2 regions of the Williamsia sp. Y721 genome follow, and region 1 is predicted to be linked to the other one. Evidence: riboswitches for the same ligand, from Rfam matches in the RefSeq annotation. Region 1 holds a riboswitch; the other holds the start of a gene.
What was found. Region 1 has a riboswitch for cobalamin ahead of AC56PL_RS15810 ((2Fe-2S)-binding protein). Riboswitches for the same ligand answer to the same signal wherever they lie in the genome.

Region 1 (6,457 bases):
ACGGCGACGGAATGGTCTCGAGAATCGAAATCGATTCTGGTGGAGTGCATTACAGCAATCGGTATGTTCGTACCCGGGCGTATGCACGCGCCAACCGGGCGGCGCGGCCACCCCGGGGCATCGGGACCCAGCGAGTCGGCGGAGTCGTGGCGAATGCGCTGCGCGGCCCGGCGAACATGTCCAACACCAATGTCCTGCTGCACAACAACAAGCTGTATTCGTTGTGGGAGGGCGGTCGGCCGCATCAACTGGACCCGCAGACCCTGGAAACCATCGGCCCCGACGACTTTGATGGAGCACTGAAGCGCCTCGGCGCGTTCTCCGCTCACCCCAAAACCGATCCGACAACCGGCGAAACTTTCAACTTCGGCGTCGACTTCTTTCCGCGGCCGATGATCCGCTGCTACCGACTCGCGCCGGGTGACAGCAGCATCACCGAGCTTCAGAGTGTCCCGATCTCTCGGCTCGGATTCATCCACGATTTTGCCCTCACCCAGCGGTACCTTGTATTCATCATCGATCCGATCGTTGTAAAGAACCCTGTTCCGGCAATTCTTGGTCTGCGGCCGATCGACGACGCTCTGACCTTCGAGCCGCGCCGAGGGACGAGGATTGTCCTGGTTCCCCGTACCGGTGGTGAGTCGATCAGTATCGATCACGACGCGCTGTTCCACTTCCACGTCAACAATGCCTATGACAGCGACACCGAGACCGTTGTCGAACTTGTTGCGCACGATCAGGATTCGGGCTGGGAGGGTTGGAACGAGCATCTTCACAACTTCCGGGACAACCCCGGTCCGGCATTCGGTGGCACCCTGAAGCGGCTCACCATCAACCGCCGCACACGCAAAGTCACCGAAGAGCAACTCAACGACGTCGGATGCGAGTTTCCGCAACTCGATCACCGGCAGGCCACTGTGGCCCACCGGTTCTCGTACCTTGCCGAGGCATCGACCTCTGGTGGGAACCCTGACTCCATCACCACCATCGACCACCGCACCGGAACCCATTCCAGATATGTCGCCGCCGCCGGCGACACCATCTGCGAGCCGCTCTTCGCGGCGGATGACACCTCGGGCGCGGAGGGTGACGGCTGGTTGCTCTCGCTCGAACACCAACCCGCACACCAGCGATCCCGAGTTGTTGTCCTATCGGCGCGCAATCCTGATAGGGGACCGGTTGCGTCGATCAACCTGAGTCATCACGTCCCCATGACCTTTCATGGCGCATTCCGGCCCGGTCCGTGATTGCCGGGGCGCAATCCCGATTGCCTTGTCCACCTTCGTGTCTCCGCCGAGGAAATCGATGTAGTAGTGCGGCAATAAACCGCCACCCTGCGACCAGCCCACCAGGTCGACCTGTTTGGCGCCGGTCTTGCGCATGATGGCATCGATCTTGCCCGCCACCTCGCGCCCTGACTTTTCGATGTCGTCGATGCCTTGGAGCGGGAAGTTTGCAGTTCGGGTCATTGGCGCCGTCCGGGGCCCACTTCGGATCAAGGGTCTGATCGAGGATCTTTGGGATGGCCACTCGAAAATCCCACTGCACGGGGTACTTTGTCGGAGCCGCACCGGCAACGGCCTGACTCGAGAACACAGCAACAGTTGCCACCGCAGCCGCGAGCCAACGAATCTTCATCGATTTCCCCACCCCTTGGACGATCCCTGATCTGAATACGAAAGCGATCAGAATATAGTCGGCGGCACAGGGGGATTGCCCGGATCGGCTAACCGCGCCGGAAACCTTGTCCCGTACGGTCGAGCGGATCCGGTTCGAGACCGAGGAAGTCGGCACGGACCCGGTCCCGCAGTGCGAGGTGTTCTCAGACGGGTTGCCCGGTGAGCGACTGGGTATTGGTGAGGAACGGTGTGGGCAGCATGACGATCAGCGGTGAGAAGCTGACGGTCACGGTATTTCCTTTGCTGGGCCGGTAGTGGGTGGCGAGGGGAATGGGCAATCTCCGCAGACGCCTCCGGTGGGCGTGCGGTAGAAGAGACAGCAGCTTCGTCGGCGATGGGTGACCGGATCCACCGTGAGCTGAAGACGAGGATCGTTGAGCAGGGCGGCGACCCAACGGGACGTGATATCGCCGGTGATCCGGGCGGCGCCGAGCAACGCGGATGTGGTGTTGCCCCACAACAATCCGGGTGCGACGATGTCTCGCCAGGCATCGATACAGGGGTCGAGTTGGCTGTCGAGTACCTCGGTCCGCGCCGATCGTCCCATTCGTGGTTCTTCGACGTGAAGCTGTAGTGATCCGTTGATGCTGCGCCACAACAGTTCATCAGGTCCCAGGTGTATGCAGCGGCCGTCGTCCAGACGGGTTCCTGCCGCGATTGACCACAACCGTGCCGCATATCCGAAGAAGACTGTGGAGGCGGCAACGCGTTCTTCGTCGACGTTCAGCGCGAGGGCGACCTCCGCGACGAGGCGGTCGCGGGTATCAGGTTCTCGGAGTGTGGCGGTGGGTTGCCAGTCCCTGTCGGACACCGGCCCGTAACCGAGTGTGAAGTACGGTCCCGACTCGGCCACCTGGGCGAGCATCGAGGCAACATCCGAGTTGTCCCGGCCGGGGGCGTTCGCATCATCCATGGTTTGGCTCCGCGTCGATGTCGAACCACCATCGTATGTGGGTCACAGCGCATCCGGCCACGGTCGAAGGCGGGCGACATACGATCCGCGGGATGCCCCGCTGAGCACGCCGGGTACATCGAGTTCGGTGATGCATGCGGGGGATAACGCAACTCGGTGAGTTGCACTGCGTACACGCATGGCGATGACGCCTCTCTCGGGGAAATCCGCCCCGGGCAGAAAGGTGCGGCAACGCAGAGTCTCCTGGCTCTCGGATCATTGCTCGTTTCCGCCTTACAACCCCAATGGGTCGCGGCCGTGATGGAAAGTTGCATCCCCGATTACAGTGGCGGGACCGCGCCGGTCTTTCACCGGCTTCCTCTTTCGCTGTCGCTAGGACCGGCTGAATCTAACACAACGACGACACCCCGCCTGCCACAAGGCAAGCGGGGTGCTGTCGCTTCGGTCGAGAATCAGCTCAGGTCGAAGCGGTCGTTGTTCATGACCTTCACCCACGCCGCGACGAAGTCGTTGACGAACTTTTCATCGGCATCGGCCTGTGCGTAGACCTCGGCCAGAGCGCGCAACTGTGAATGTGAACCGAACACCAGATCGGCCGGTGTCGCAGTCCACTTGGCGTCGCCGGTCAACCGATCTGTGCCCTGGTAGACATTCTCGTCGTTTTCCGATGGCTTCCACTCGGTTCTGCCGTCGAGAAGGTTGACGAAGAAGTCGTTCGTCAAGGTTCCCAGACGGTCGGTGAACACACCATGCTTGTTACCGGCGTGATTGCTGCCGAGGGATCGTAGGCCGCCCACGAGCACGGTTGCCTCCGGAGCGGTCAGATCGAGCATGTACGCACGATCGAGGAACAGCGTTTCCAGATTGATCTTCTCACCACTGCGTGAGTAGTTCCGGAATCCGTCGGCCCGGGGCTCGAGGACCGAGAACGAGTCCACGTCGGTGCTCTCCTGAGAAGCATCGGTCCGACCCGGCGTGAATGGCACCGTGACGGCGTGACCGGCTTCTTTGGCCGCCTTTTCGATACCGGCCGAACCCGCCAACACGATCAGGTCGGCCAAGGAGATCTTCTTGCCACCCGAAGCCGAACCGTTGAAGTCCTGCTGGATCTGTTCGAGGACAGGGAAGATCTTGGCCAACTCGGCGGGTTCGTTTATGTCCCAGCCTTTTTGCGGCTCGAGACGGATCCGTGCACCGTTGGCGCCGCCACGCTTGTCTGTGCTGCGGAAGCTGCTCGCCGACGACCATGCCACGTTGACCAACTGAGAGACCGACAGTCCGGAATCGGTCAGCTTGCCCTTCAGTGCAGCGATGTCCTGGTCATCGACCAGCGGGTGGTCGACGGCCGGAACGGGGTCCTGCCACAGCTGCGGCTCGGGAACCCAGGGACCCAGGTAGCGGGTGATCGGCCCCATGTCGCGGTGGAGCAACTTGTACCAGGCCTTGGCGAACGCCTCGGCCAGCTGCTCAGGATTCTTCAACCAGCGGCGGGTGATCTCGGCGTAGATCGGGTCTTCACGCAGCGCGACGTCCGTGACCAGCATTGTCGGGGCTCGCCCCGGTCCGCCGAATGGGTCGGGAATTGTGCCTGCGCCTGCGCCGTCCTTGGCTGTGAACTGCCAAGCGTCGGCCGGGCTCTTCGTCAGCTCCCACTCGTAGCCGTAGAGAATCTCGAGGAAACCGTTACTCCACTGCGTGGGTGTCGATGTCCAGACGACCTCGAGTCCGCTGGTGACGGCGTCTTCGGCTTTACCCTTGCCATAGCCGTTTTTCCAACCCAATCCTTGTTGCTCGATCGGTGCGGCCTCGGGCTCGGGTCCGATCCGATCGGCCGGGTGGGCGCCGTGGGTCTTCCCGAAGCTGTGTCCACCGACGATCAAGGCTGCGGTTTCTTCGTCGTTCATCGCCATCCGGCTGAACGTTTCGCGGATGTCTTGGGCCGCGGCGATTGGATCCGGTTTGCCTTCTGGGCCTTCGGGATTCACGTAGATGAGCCCCATCGTGGTGGCGCCGAGGGGTTGCGCGAGTTCACGCTCGCCCTGGTACCGCTTATCGGTGCCGAGCCACTCTTCTTCTGGACCCCAGAACACTTCCTCGGGTTCCCAGATGTCTGGTCGTCCGAATCCGAATCCGAAGGTCTGGAATCCCATCGACTCCAGGGCGGTGTTCCCTGCGAACACCAAAAGGTCAGCCCAGGAGATCTTGCTGCCGTACTTCTGTTTGACGGGCCAGAGCAGTCGACGCGCCTTGTCGAGGTTGGCGTTGTCCGGCCAGCTGTTGAGGGGAGCAAACCGCTGGGCACCTTGGCCGCCACCCCCGCGACCGTCGAAGATGCGGTACGTGCCGGCGGCGTGCCAGCTCATCCGGATGAACAGGCCCCCGTAGTGGCCGTAGTCAGCGGGCCAGAAGTCCTGCGAGTCGGTCATCAATGCGATGACGTCGGCCTTGAGCGCGTCGACGTCGAGTTTGGCGAACTCTCTCGCATAGTCGAAGTCGGCGCCGAGCGGGTTCGATTTCGAGGTGTGCGAGTGCAATACCGACAGGTCGATCTGTTCCGGCCACCAGTCTTTGTTCGTCAGCGGGGCATGAGCCTTCGGCGTAGGCGATGGAATCGCCGGATTCTCGCTCTCGCTGGTGCTCTTGGTCCCGGAATCGGGATTGGGGGGACGGCTGTCAGAGGTCACAGGATTCCTTTCAGATGGTGATGAATTGGGCTGTGATCACGGATGTGACCGGTTCATGGTGGGTCCGGTGCAGTCCGGACATCGACCCCAGTAGACGACCTCTGCCTCGTCGAGGACGAAGCCGTGGTCGTCGGAGGCTGTGAGACAAGGGCGTTCGCCCGTGGCGCAGTCCGCATCGGCGATGACACCGCAGCTACGGCACACGACGTGGTGATGGTTGTCGCCAACCCGGCTTTCGTAACGTGCGATATGGCCGGCGGGCTGAATACGGCGAATCAGTCCCGTAGTTGTCAATGCACTGAGCACGTCATAGACGGCTTGCCGTGACACCGTTGGCAACACGGCGCGCACAACATCGAAGATAGTTTCGGTGTCGGCGTGGGCGTGACCGTCGACGGCATCCATCACCGCCATCCGCGGCCGGGTTACCCGAAGGTCTGCACCGCGTAGCCGATCCGCGTTGTCCGGTGTGGGGGCCACGACCCCACGATAGGCAAGTTCGTTGCCATCAGTGTTGCGTTTTCTGGAATCAGTAAAAATTGAGTCTGGCGAGATCGGTCACTTACGGATGGTCATTCGCGGCCACGGAGGCTGTTTCAGTACCGCGGCCGATCCGAGTGTCGCCGCGATGAGACCGGTGAGAACTCCGATCAATGCAACAGTTGCTCCGTCGATGGCAGGGGTCCATGTGGTCTTACCGTTGACGATCGTATACAGGCCCAACGGGGTGGTTCGGCCTCGTATTGTGGGTCGGGACACCGGAATCACGGTTGTCTGGTCATCGATTCTCACCGGCTCGCCGTATTGGAATCTTGGTTCCACGCGGATCTGTGGCGTTTTGTCACCATGCTGATTCGAGTTCATCACCGGCCTGCCCTGGTCGTCAGATGTGTACAGATACTGTCTGCCCATGTCGCGATCTCGTCCATGCTGCGAAGGTCACCGTCCGGCGCGTGTGCGGCATTGACCGCGAGGCGTTCGGTGAAGGACAGGACGGAACGGTCGACCTTGCCACCGAACGTGTGGTGCTCGACCGCCCATGGCGTGGTGGCCCATGTCAGGTTCTCGGCATCATCACCGGGTGTGACCGGACCGCTGGAGAACAGCCACACCGGGCGATCTTGGAGGTAAGGCAGTTCGCGGTCGACGAGCTTGGTGGCGTGTTTGAGCCATCGCCCGAG
Region 2 (6,457 bases), 140 kb from region 1:
GTTCCGAAATGGACTCTGACCTCGGATATTCACCAGTTGCCTGCAATGTCGCCAAGATGTTGTCGATGGTCGTCAGATCGGCAACATCTTGCACGCGCCATTCGTCGGTCCGGTCAGCCAGAAACGCATGCGCCAGGTCGATCATGAGGGCTGGGGCATCACCCGCCGAGACCTGACGTCCGGTCGGCTTTCCGCCGACGACCACGTCAAACGCTCGATCACTGAACGCCAGCACACCGATATCGGGACGCTGGGTAAGGATGTCGCCACGACCATCGTCGACGCCGAACAGGATCCTGGCCGGGAGATTCGCCAGCACCGGGTCGGACTGCAGTCGGATGTCGAAATCGTCCAGGACCAGGCGTGCGTCGATCAGACCTCCGCGCCGCCCCGTCAATGCCGAAAGCTGCAGGTTGCGCACCCGTTCGTGACTCGGAGACGGGATCAGTCCGGCGTCGAGTATGCGTTCGCCTGCACCGTCCACGTCGGTGATCCCACGCAGCTGGACGTTGCCGCGCGAGGTCACTTCGAGATGACCGTCGCCGAATTCATCCGCCACACCGACCAGGGATTGCATCTGGATCGGGGTGATCAGACCGCCTGGTAACCGGATCCGGGCCAGATGGCCATCTGCCGCCGGGTGGGCCGAGAACACACCTGGGCAACGATCGGACGGTCGACTCATGGGTTCAACGGTACTGGCGCCGATCAACTTCTCGCCGCTCAGTGGCGGCCGGTTGTCCGACTCATCGCCTTCGGATCACCTGGAATTGCCGGTCTTATATGCTGAGGCAATTCCGCAACGAGGAAGCCGGTGAGAGTCCGGCACGGTCGCGCCACTGTATGGGGGAAACCCCAAGTCAGACCCTTGTTGCTCCGCTGCTACACCCCAACCGCCGGGCGCGCATTCCCGGCAAGGAGGTCCTCGTGATCTTGCTTCTGTCCACCTCGGACACGGACCTGCTGGCGGCCAAGGCCAGCGGTGCCGACTACCGCCTCGCGAACCCGTCACGCCTTCTCGTCGACGAAGACCTACCCGCCCTCCTGGACGGCGCTGACCTGGTGGTTGTGCGGATTCTCGGTGGCCGCCGGATGTGGGAACAGGGTCTGGACGCGGTGATCGCCGCGGGATTGCCGACCGTGGTGCTCTCCGGTGAACAGCTTCCCGACCCCGACCTGATGTCGATGTCGACGGTTACTCCAGGCGTGGCCGCCGACGCCCACAACTACCTGGCCCAGGGCGGACCTGACAATCTCGCGAACCTCCACGCGTTCTTGTCCGACACCGTGCTGCTCACCGGCCACGGTTTCAGCGCTCCGGCGACCACCGCGCAGTGGGGGATCCTGGACCGTAAACCCCAGGTCGAGACGGCCGGACCGACCATCGCGGTTCTGTACTACCGAGCCCAACATCTGGCAGGCAACACCGCCTACATCAACGCCCTCTGCGATGCGATCGAGGACAAGGGCGGCCGGGCACTGCCGATTTACTGTGCGTCGCTGCGGACCGCGCCCGACGACCTGCTCGAGCAGCTTTCGGTTGCCGATGCGCTGGTGGTCACGGTGCTCGCCGCCGGGGGAACGACGCCTGCCACCGCGTCGGCCGGTGGCGATGACGAGAACTGGAACATCGAACAACTTGCCCGCCTGGACATCCCGATCCTGCAGGGTCTGTGCCTGACATCGTCCCGTGCCGGATGGGCGGCGAACGACGACGGGATGTCACCGTTGGACGTCGCCACGCAGGTCGCGGTACCCGAGTTCGATGGACGGATCATCACGGTTCCGTTCTCGTTCAAGGAGATCGGCGACGACGGTCTGCCCTGGTACCGCCCGGATTCCGAACGGTGTGCGCGAGTCGCCGGAATCGCTGTGCGCCACGGTCGACTTCGGCACATCGCACCGGCTGATCGCCGGATTGCCGTGATGTTGTCGGCGTACCCGACCAAACATGCTCGGATCGGGAACGCAGTGGGGCTCGACACCCCACAGAGCCTGCTCCGATTGCTCGATGCCATGCGCGACTCCGGATACGACATCGGACCAGAATCCGGTGAGGGCTCGGTTCCCGGTCTGGCCGAGAATGATTCGGACACGCTGATCCACACTCTGATCGCCGCCGGTGGACAAGACCCCGACTGGCTCACCGAAGAAGCCCTGGCCGCCAACCCGATCCGGCTGTCAGCGGCGGACTACCGCGACTGGTTCGGCACACTGCCCGACGATCTCCGGGCGTCGATGATCCAACACTGGGGACCGGCCCCCGGCGAATTGTTCGTCGACCGCTCGGTCAATCCGGACGGCGATATCGTGATCGCGGCAATGCAATTCGGGAACATCGTGCTGATGGTCCAACCGCCACGAGGCTTCGGTGAGAACCCGGTCGCGATCTATCACGACCCGGATCTGCCGCCGAGTCATCACTATCTGGCCTGTTATCGCTGGTTGTCGTCACAAGATCACTTTGCCGCCGATGCCGTCGTCCATGTCGGCAAGCACGGCAACCTCGAGTGGCTGCCGGGCAAGACGTTGGGTATGTCGGCCTCGTGCGGCACCGATGCCGCCATCGGCGACCTGCCGATGATTTATCCGTTCCTGGTCAACGATCCCGGTGAAGGCACCCAGGCGAAACGGCGAGCGCACGCCACGCTGGTCGATCACCTGATCCCGCCGATGGCAAGGGCCGAGAGTTACGGCGACATCTCGCGTTTGGAGCAGCTGCTCGACGAGCACGCCAACATCTCCGCGCTCGACCCGAACAAACTTCCGGCGATCCGCCAGCAGATCTGGACGCTTCTGCAGGCTGCGAAAATGGACCACGACCTCGGGTTGTCCGAGCGACCCGAAGAAGATGTCTTCGACGACATGCTGCTGCACGTCGACGGCTGGCTCTGCGAGATCAAAGACGTTCAGATCCGCGACGGACTCCACATCCTCGGCCAACCGCCTGCAGGTGATGTCGAGGTCGATCTGGTGCTGGCGATGCTGCGGGCCAGGCAACTCTGGGGTGGTACGCAGAGCCTGCCCGGCCTACGAGAAGCGCTGGGGCTCACCGAAGACGGAACCGCCGGGCGTACCGCTACCGACAGCATCGAATCCATTGCCCGGGAATTGGTGGTGGGTTGCGCCAAGGGCGACTGGGATGCCGCCACCATCGCCACGGTCGCCGAAGGTCATCCGGAAGATGTTCGCAGGATCCTCGAGTTCGCAGGCTCCGAGATCATCCCTCGGCTCCGCCAGACCGATCAGGAGGTCCCGCGGATCCTCCACGCGCTGGGCGGTGGGTTCATCCCCGCCGGGCCGAGCGGATCACCATTGCGTGGACTGATCAACGTATTGCCGACCGGACGCAATTTCTATTCGGTCGACCCGAAGGCCGTACCGTCGAAACTTGCCTGGGAGACCGGCCGGGCCATGGCGGATTCCCTTCTGGCCCGCTATCTCTCGGACCACGGCGAGTATCCGAAATCCGTGGGCTTGTCGGTGTGGGGGACCAGCGCGATGCGCACGTCCGGCGACGACATCGCCGAGGTTCTCGCACTCCTCGGGGTGATGCCGATCTGGGATGAGGCGTCTCGCCGGGTGACAAAACTCGACCTGATCAGCCTCGCCGAACTCGGCCGTCCCCGTATCGATGTCACGGTGCGCATCTCCGGATTCTTCCGGGACGCCTTCCCGCATGTGATCACGATCCTCGACGATGCCGTTCGCATGGTCGCCGGCCTCGACGAACCCGACGAGTCGAACTACGTTGCCGCCCATGCGCGTTCCGACATCGCCGACCACGGCGACGTCGACCGCGCCACCAGTCGTATTTTCGGGTCGAAGCCCGGAACCTACGGAGCCGGCCTGCTCCAGCTGATCGATTCCAAGGACTGGCGCAGCGATGCCGATCTGGCCGAGGTGTACACCGCATGGGGCGGTTACGCGTACGGCCGCGGACGTCAAGGCGTCGCCGCGGTCGACGACATGCGATCGGCCTACCGGCGCATTGCCGTCGCCGCCAAGAACACCGACACCCGCGAACACGACATCGCCGATTCCGACGACTACTTCCAATATCACGGTGGCATGGTCGCCACGGTCCGGGCATTGACCGGCAAAGATCCCGAGGCCTATATCGGCGACAGCACCAGCCCGGACAACGTTCGCACGCGCACCCTGTCGGAAGAGACCACCCGCGTCTTCCGGGCCCGCGTGGTCAACCCACGTTGGATCGCCGCGATGCAGCGCCATGGCTACAAGGGCGCATTCGAGATGGCAGCCACGGTCGACTACCTCTTCGGCTACGACGCCACCACCAATGTGATGGCCGACTGGATGTACGAGCAACTGACCGAGGCGTACGTCCTGGACGCGGCCAACCAGGAGTTCATGAACAAGTCCAACCCCTGGGCGCTGCACGGCATCGCCGAACGTCTCCTGGAGGCGGCGCAGCGGGAAATGTGGTCGGCACCTCCACCGCAGATGCTCGATGAACTCCGGCGGGTGTTCCTCGAGACCGAAGGCGACATCGAGGGAACCTGAGACGGCCCGAGCTCGAAGCCATCGCGCCTGGTGCGATCGAATTCGGGGGATCGGGAGAAAATCGGGCGGCCTGATCGTTGACCCTGTGTACGCACTGCCGATGATCGGGATGGTTGATCTGATGAAGCTCGCACTCTTTCTCGCCTACGTGGCGATAGAAATAGCCGCCTTCGTGGGGCTTTGTTTTGCGATCGGTTTCGCGTGGGCGGTGTTGCTGGTGATCGCCACGATGGTCCTGGGCTTCTGGTTGCTCCGCCGCCAAGGTGCCAAAGTACTGGCCAATCTCCGCGCCGCCGGACAGAACGCTGCTGCGGGGACGCCTGCCGGTCCCGCCGGATCGGCAGCGCCGGTCGCTGACACCGCACTGCTGGCCGGCGCGACGATCGCGATGGTCGTGCCCGGTCTGGTCACCACCGTCATCGGTATCCTCTTGCTGCTCAAGCCTGTTCGAATGCTCCTTCGCCCACTGGTCATCGCTGTCGGTACCCGCAAGGTCGTCGGCGCGATGGAGGGCTATGCGCGATATGGCCGCGGGATGGCCGGTGTCACCGTTGTCGACGGACAGGTTGTCGACACCACCTATGGCCCTGCCGACTATGACCCGAGCCATCGTCAACTGCCCAAGTCGCACCCCGACCTCTGACCCGTGTACCCCCGTCGGTAGCCCTGACAACAGCCCGCCACCGTCCGGCAGGCAGACTGGACGGTCGTGGAGAGTCAACTGCTGATCGGCGGGCACATTTATTCGCCGGTGGCCCCCGATGCAACTGCTATTGCGATCGAAGACGGTGTTGTCGTCTGGGTCGGTTCCGATCCGGTCGGACGTGTACTGCATCCCAAGGCTGAAGTCGTCGACCTCGGCGGGGCGCTTGTGGCACCCGCGTTTGTCGATTCTCATGTTCACCTCACGTCGACGGGGCTGGCGCTGCGCGGACTCGACCTCAGCGATGCGGTCAGCCGCGAAGACTGCCTCGCGAGGTTGCGCCGGTACAACGCCGAACACACCGACACCGACCTCATCTGGGGGTTGGGCTGGGACGAGTCGACCTGGCCGGACGGACATCCCTCGACAGCGGACATCGATGCCGTCGTCGGAGATCGCCCGGTCTATCTGGCCCGGATCGACGAACATTCCGCAGTCGCATCAACTGCTTTGCGTATCCGCGCCGACGGGCTGATCGGCGCCTTCGGGTACGACCCGCAGGGTCCGCTGACCGCTGACGCCCACCATCGGGTGCGCCGCGCGGCCCGCGCGCTGCTGAGTACCGCCGGACGCAATCGCGCCCAGCAGGCGGCGCTCGACGATGCCGCCGCGAACGGGATCGTCGCCGTCCACGAAAACGGTGGCCCCGACATCAGCGGACTCGACGACTTCCTCTCGCTGGCCGAACTCACACATGATGTCGAGATCCGCCGCTACTGGGGCGCTGCGGTATCCGATACCGCAGAAGCAAGGGCTCTGCTCGAGTCGACCCGCGCCCACGCGCTCGGCGGCGACCTGTTCATCGACGGCGCGATCGGCTCACACACCGCGCTCCTTCGCGAGCCCTACGTCGACGCCGACACGTGTGGCGTCGGCTATCTCGACGCGCAGACCGTGACCACCCATCTGCGTGCCTGCACCGAGGCCGGCATCCAGTCGGGATTCCACGTCATCGGGGACGCGGCGATGGATGTGCTCGTACAGGCCGTTGCCGATGTCGCCGCCGAGTTCGGCGGTCCGGCGCTGGCGCGGCTGGGCCACCGCATCGAACACGCCGAGATGATCACCTCGGACCAAGCGACCATCCTGGCTGCGGGCGGCATGATCGCCAGCATGCAACCGCTGTTCGATGCCCTGTGGGGTGGCTCCGGCCAGCTCTACGAACAGCGTCTCGGTGCCGAACGTGGCCGATCGCTCAACAATTTCGCGCAACTCGCCAAAGCGGGT

Region 2: it holds a riboswitch for cobalamin, as region 1 does, so the genes downstream of both, cobN (cobaltochelatase subunit CobN) here and AC56PL_RS15810 ((2Fe-2S)-binding protein) in region 1, are expected to answer to the same signal.

The regions. Positions count from the first base shown of each region.
Region 1 covers NZ_JCASNH010000003.1:246,808-253,264, forward strand. Annotated here, with positions in the region: gene AC56PL_RS15805 (carotenoid oxygenase family protein) at 1-1,247, shown strand, start outside; gene AC56PL_RS15810 ((2Fe-2S)-binding protein) at 1,906-2,592, opposite strand; cobalamin riboswitch at 2,808-3,009, opposite strand; gene katG (catalase/peroxidase HPI) at 3,045-5,276, opposite strand; gene AC56PL_RS15820 (Fur family transcriptional regulator) at 5,313-5,756, opposite strand; gene AC56PL_RS15825 (hypothetical protein) at 5,835-6,140, opposite strand; gene AC56PL_RS15830 (flavodoxin domain-containing protein) at 6,140-6,457, opposite strand, start outside.
Region 2 covers NZ_JCASNH010000003.1:383,575-390,031, reverse strand. Annotated here, with positions in the region: gene cobG (precorrin-3B synthase) at 1-685, opposite strand, end outside; adenosylcobalamin (AdoCbl) riboswitch at 800-875, shown strand; gene cobN (cobaltochelatase subunit CobN) at 928-4,527, shown strand; gene AC56PL_RS16510 (FxsA family protein) at 4,628-5,170, shown strand; gene AC56PL_RS16505 (amidohydrolase) at 5,237-6,457, shown strand, end outside.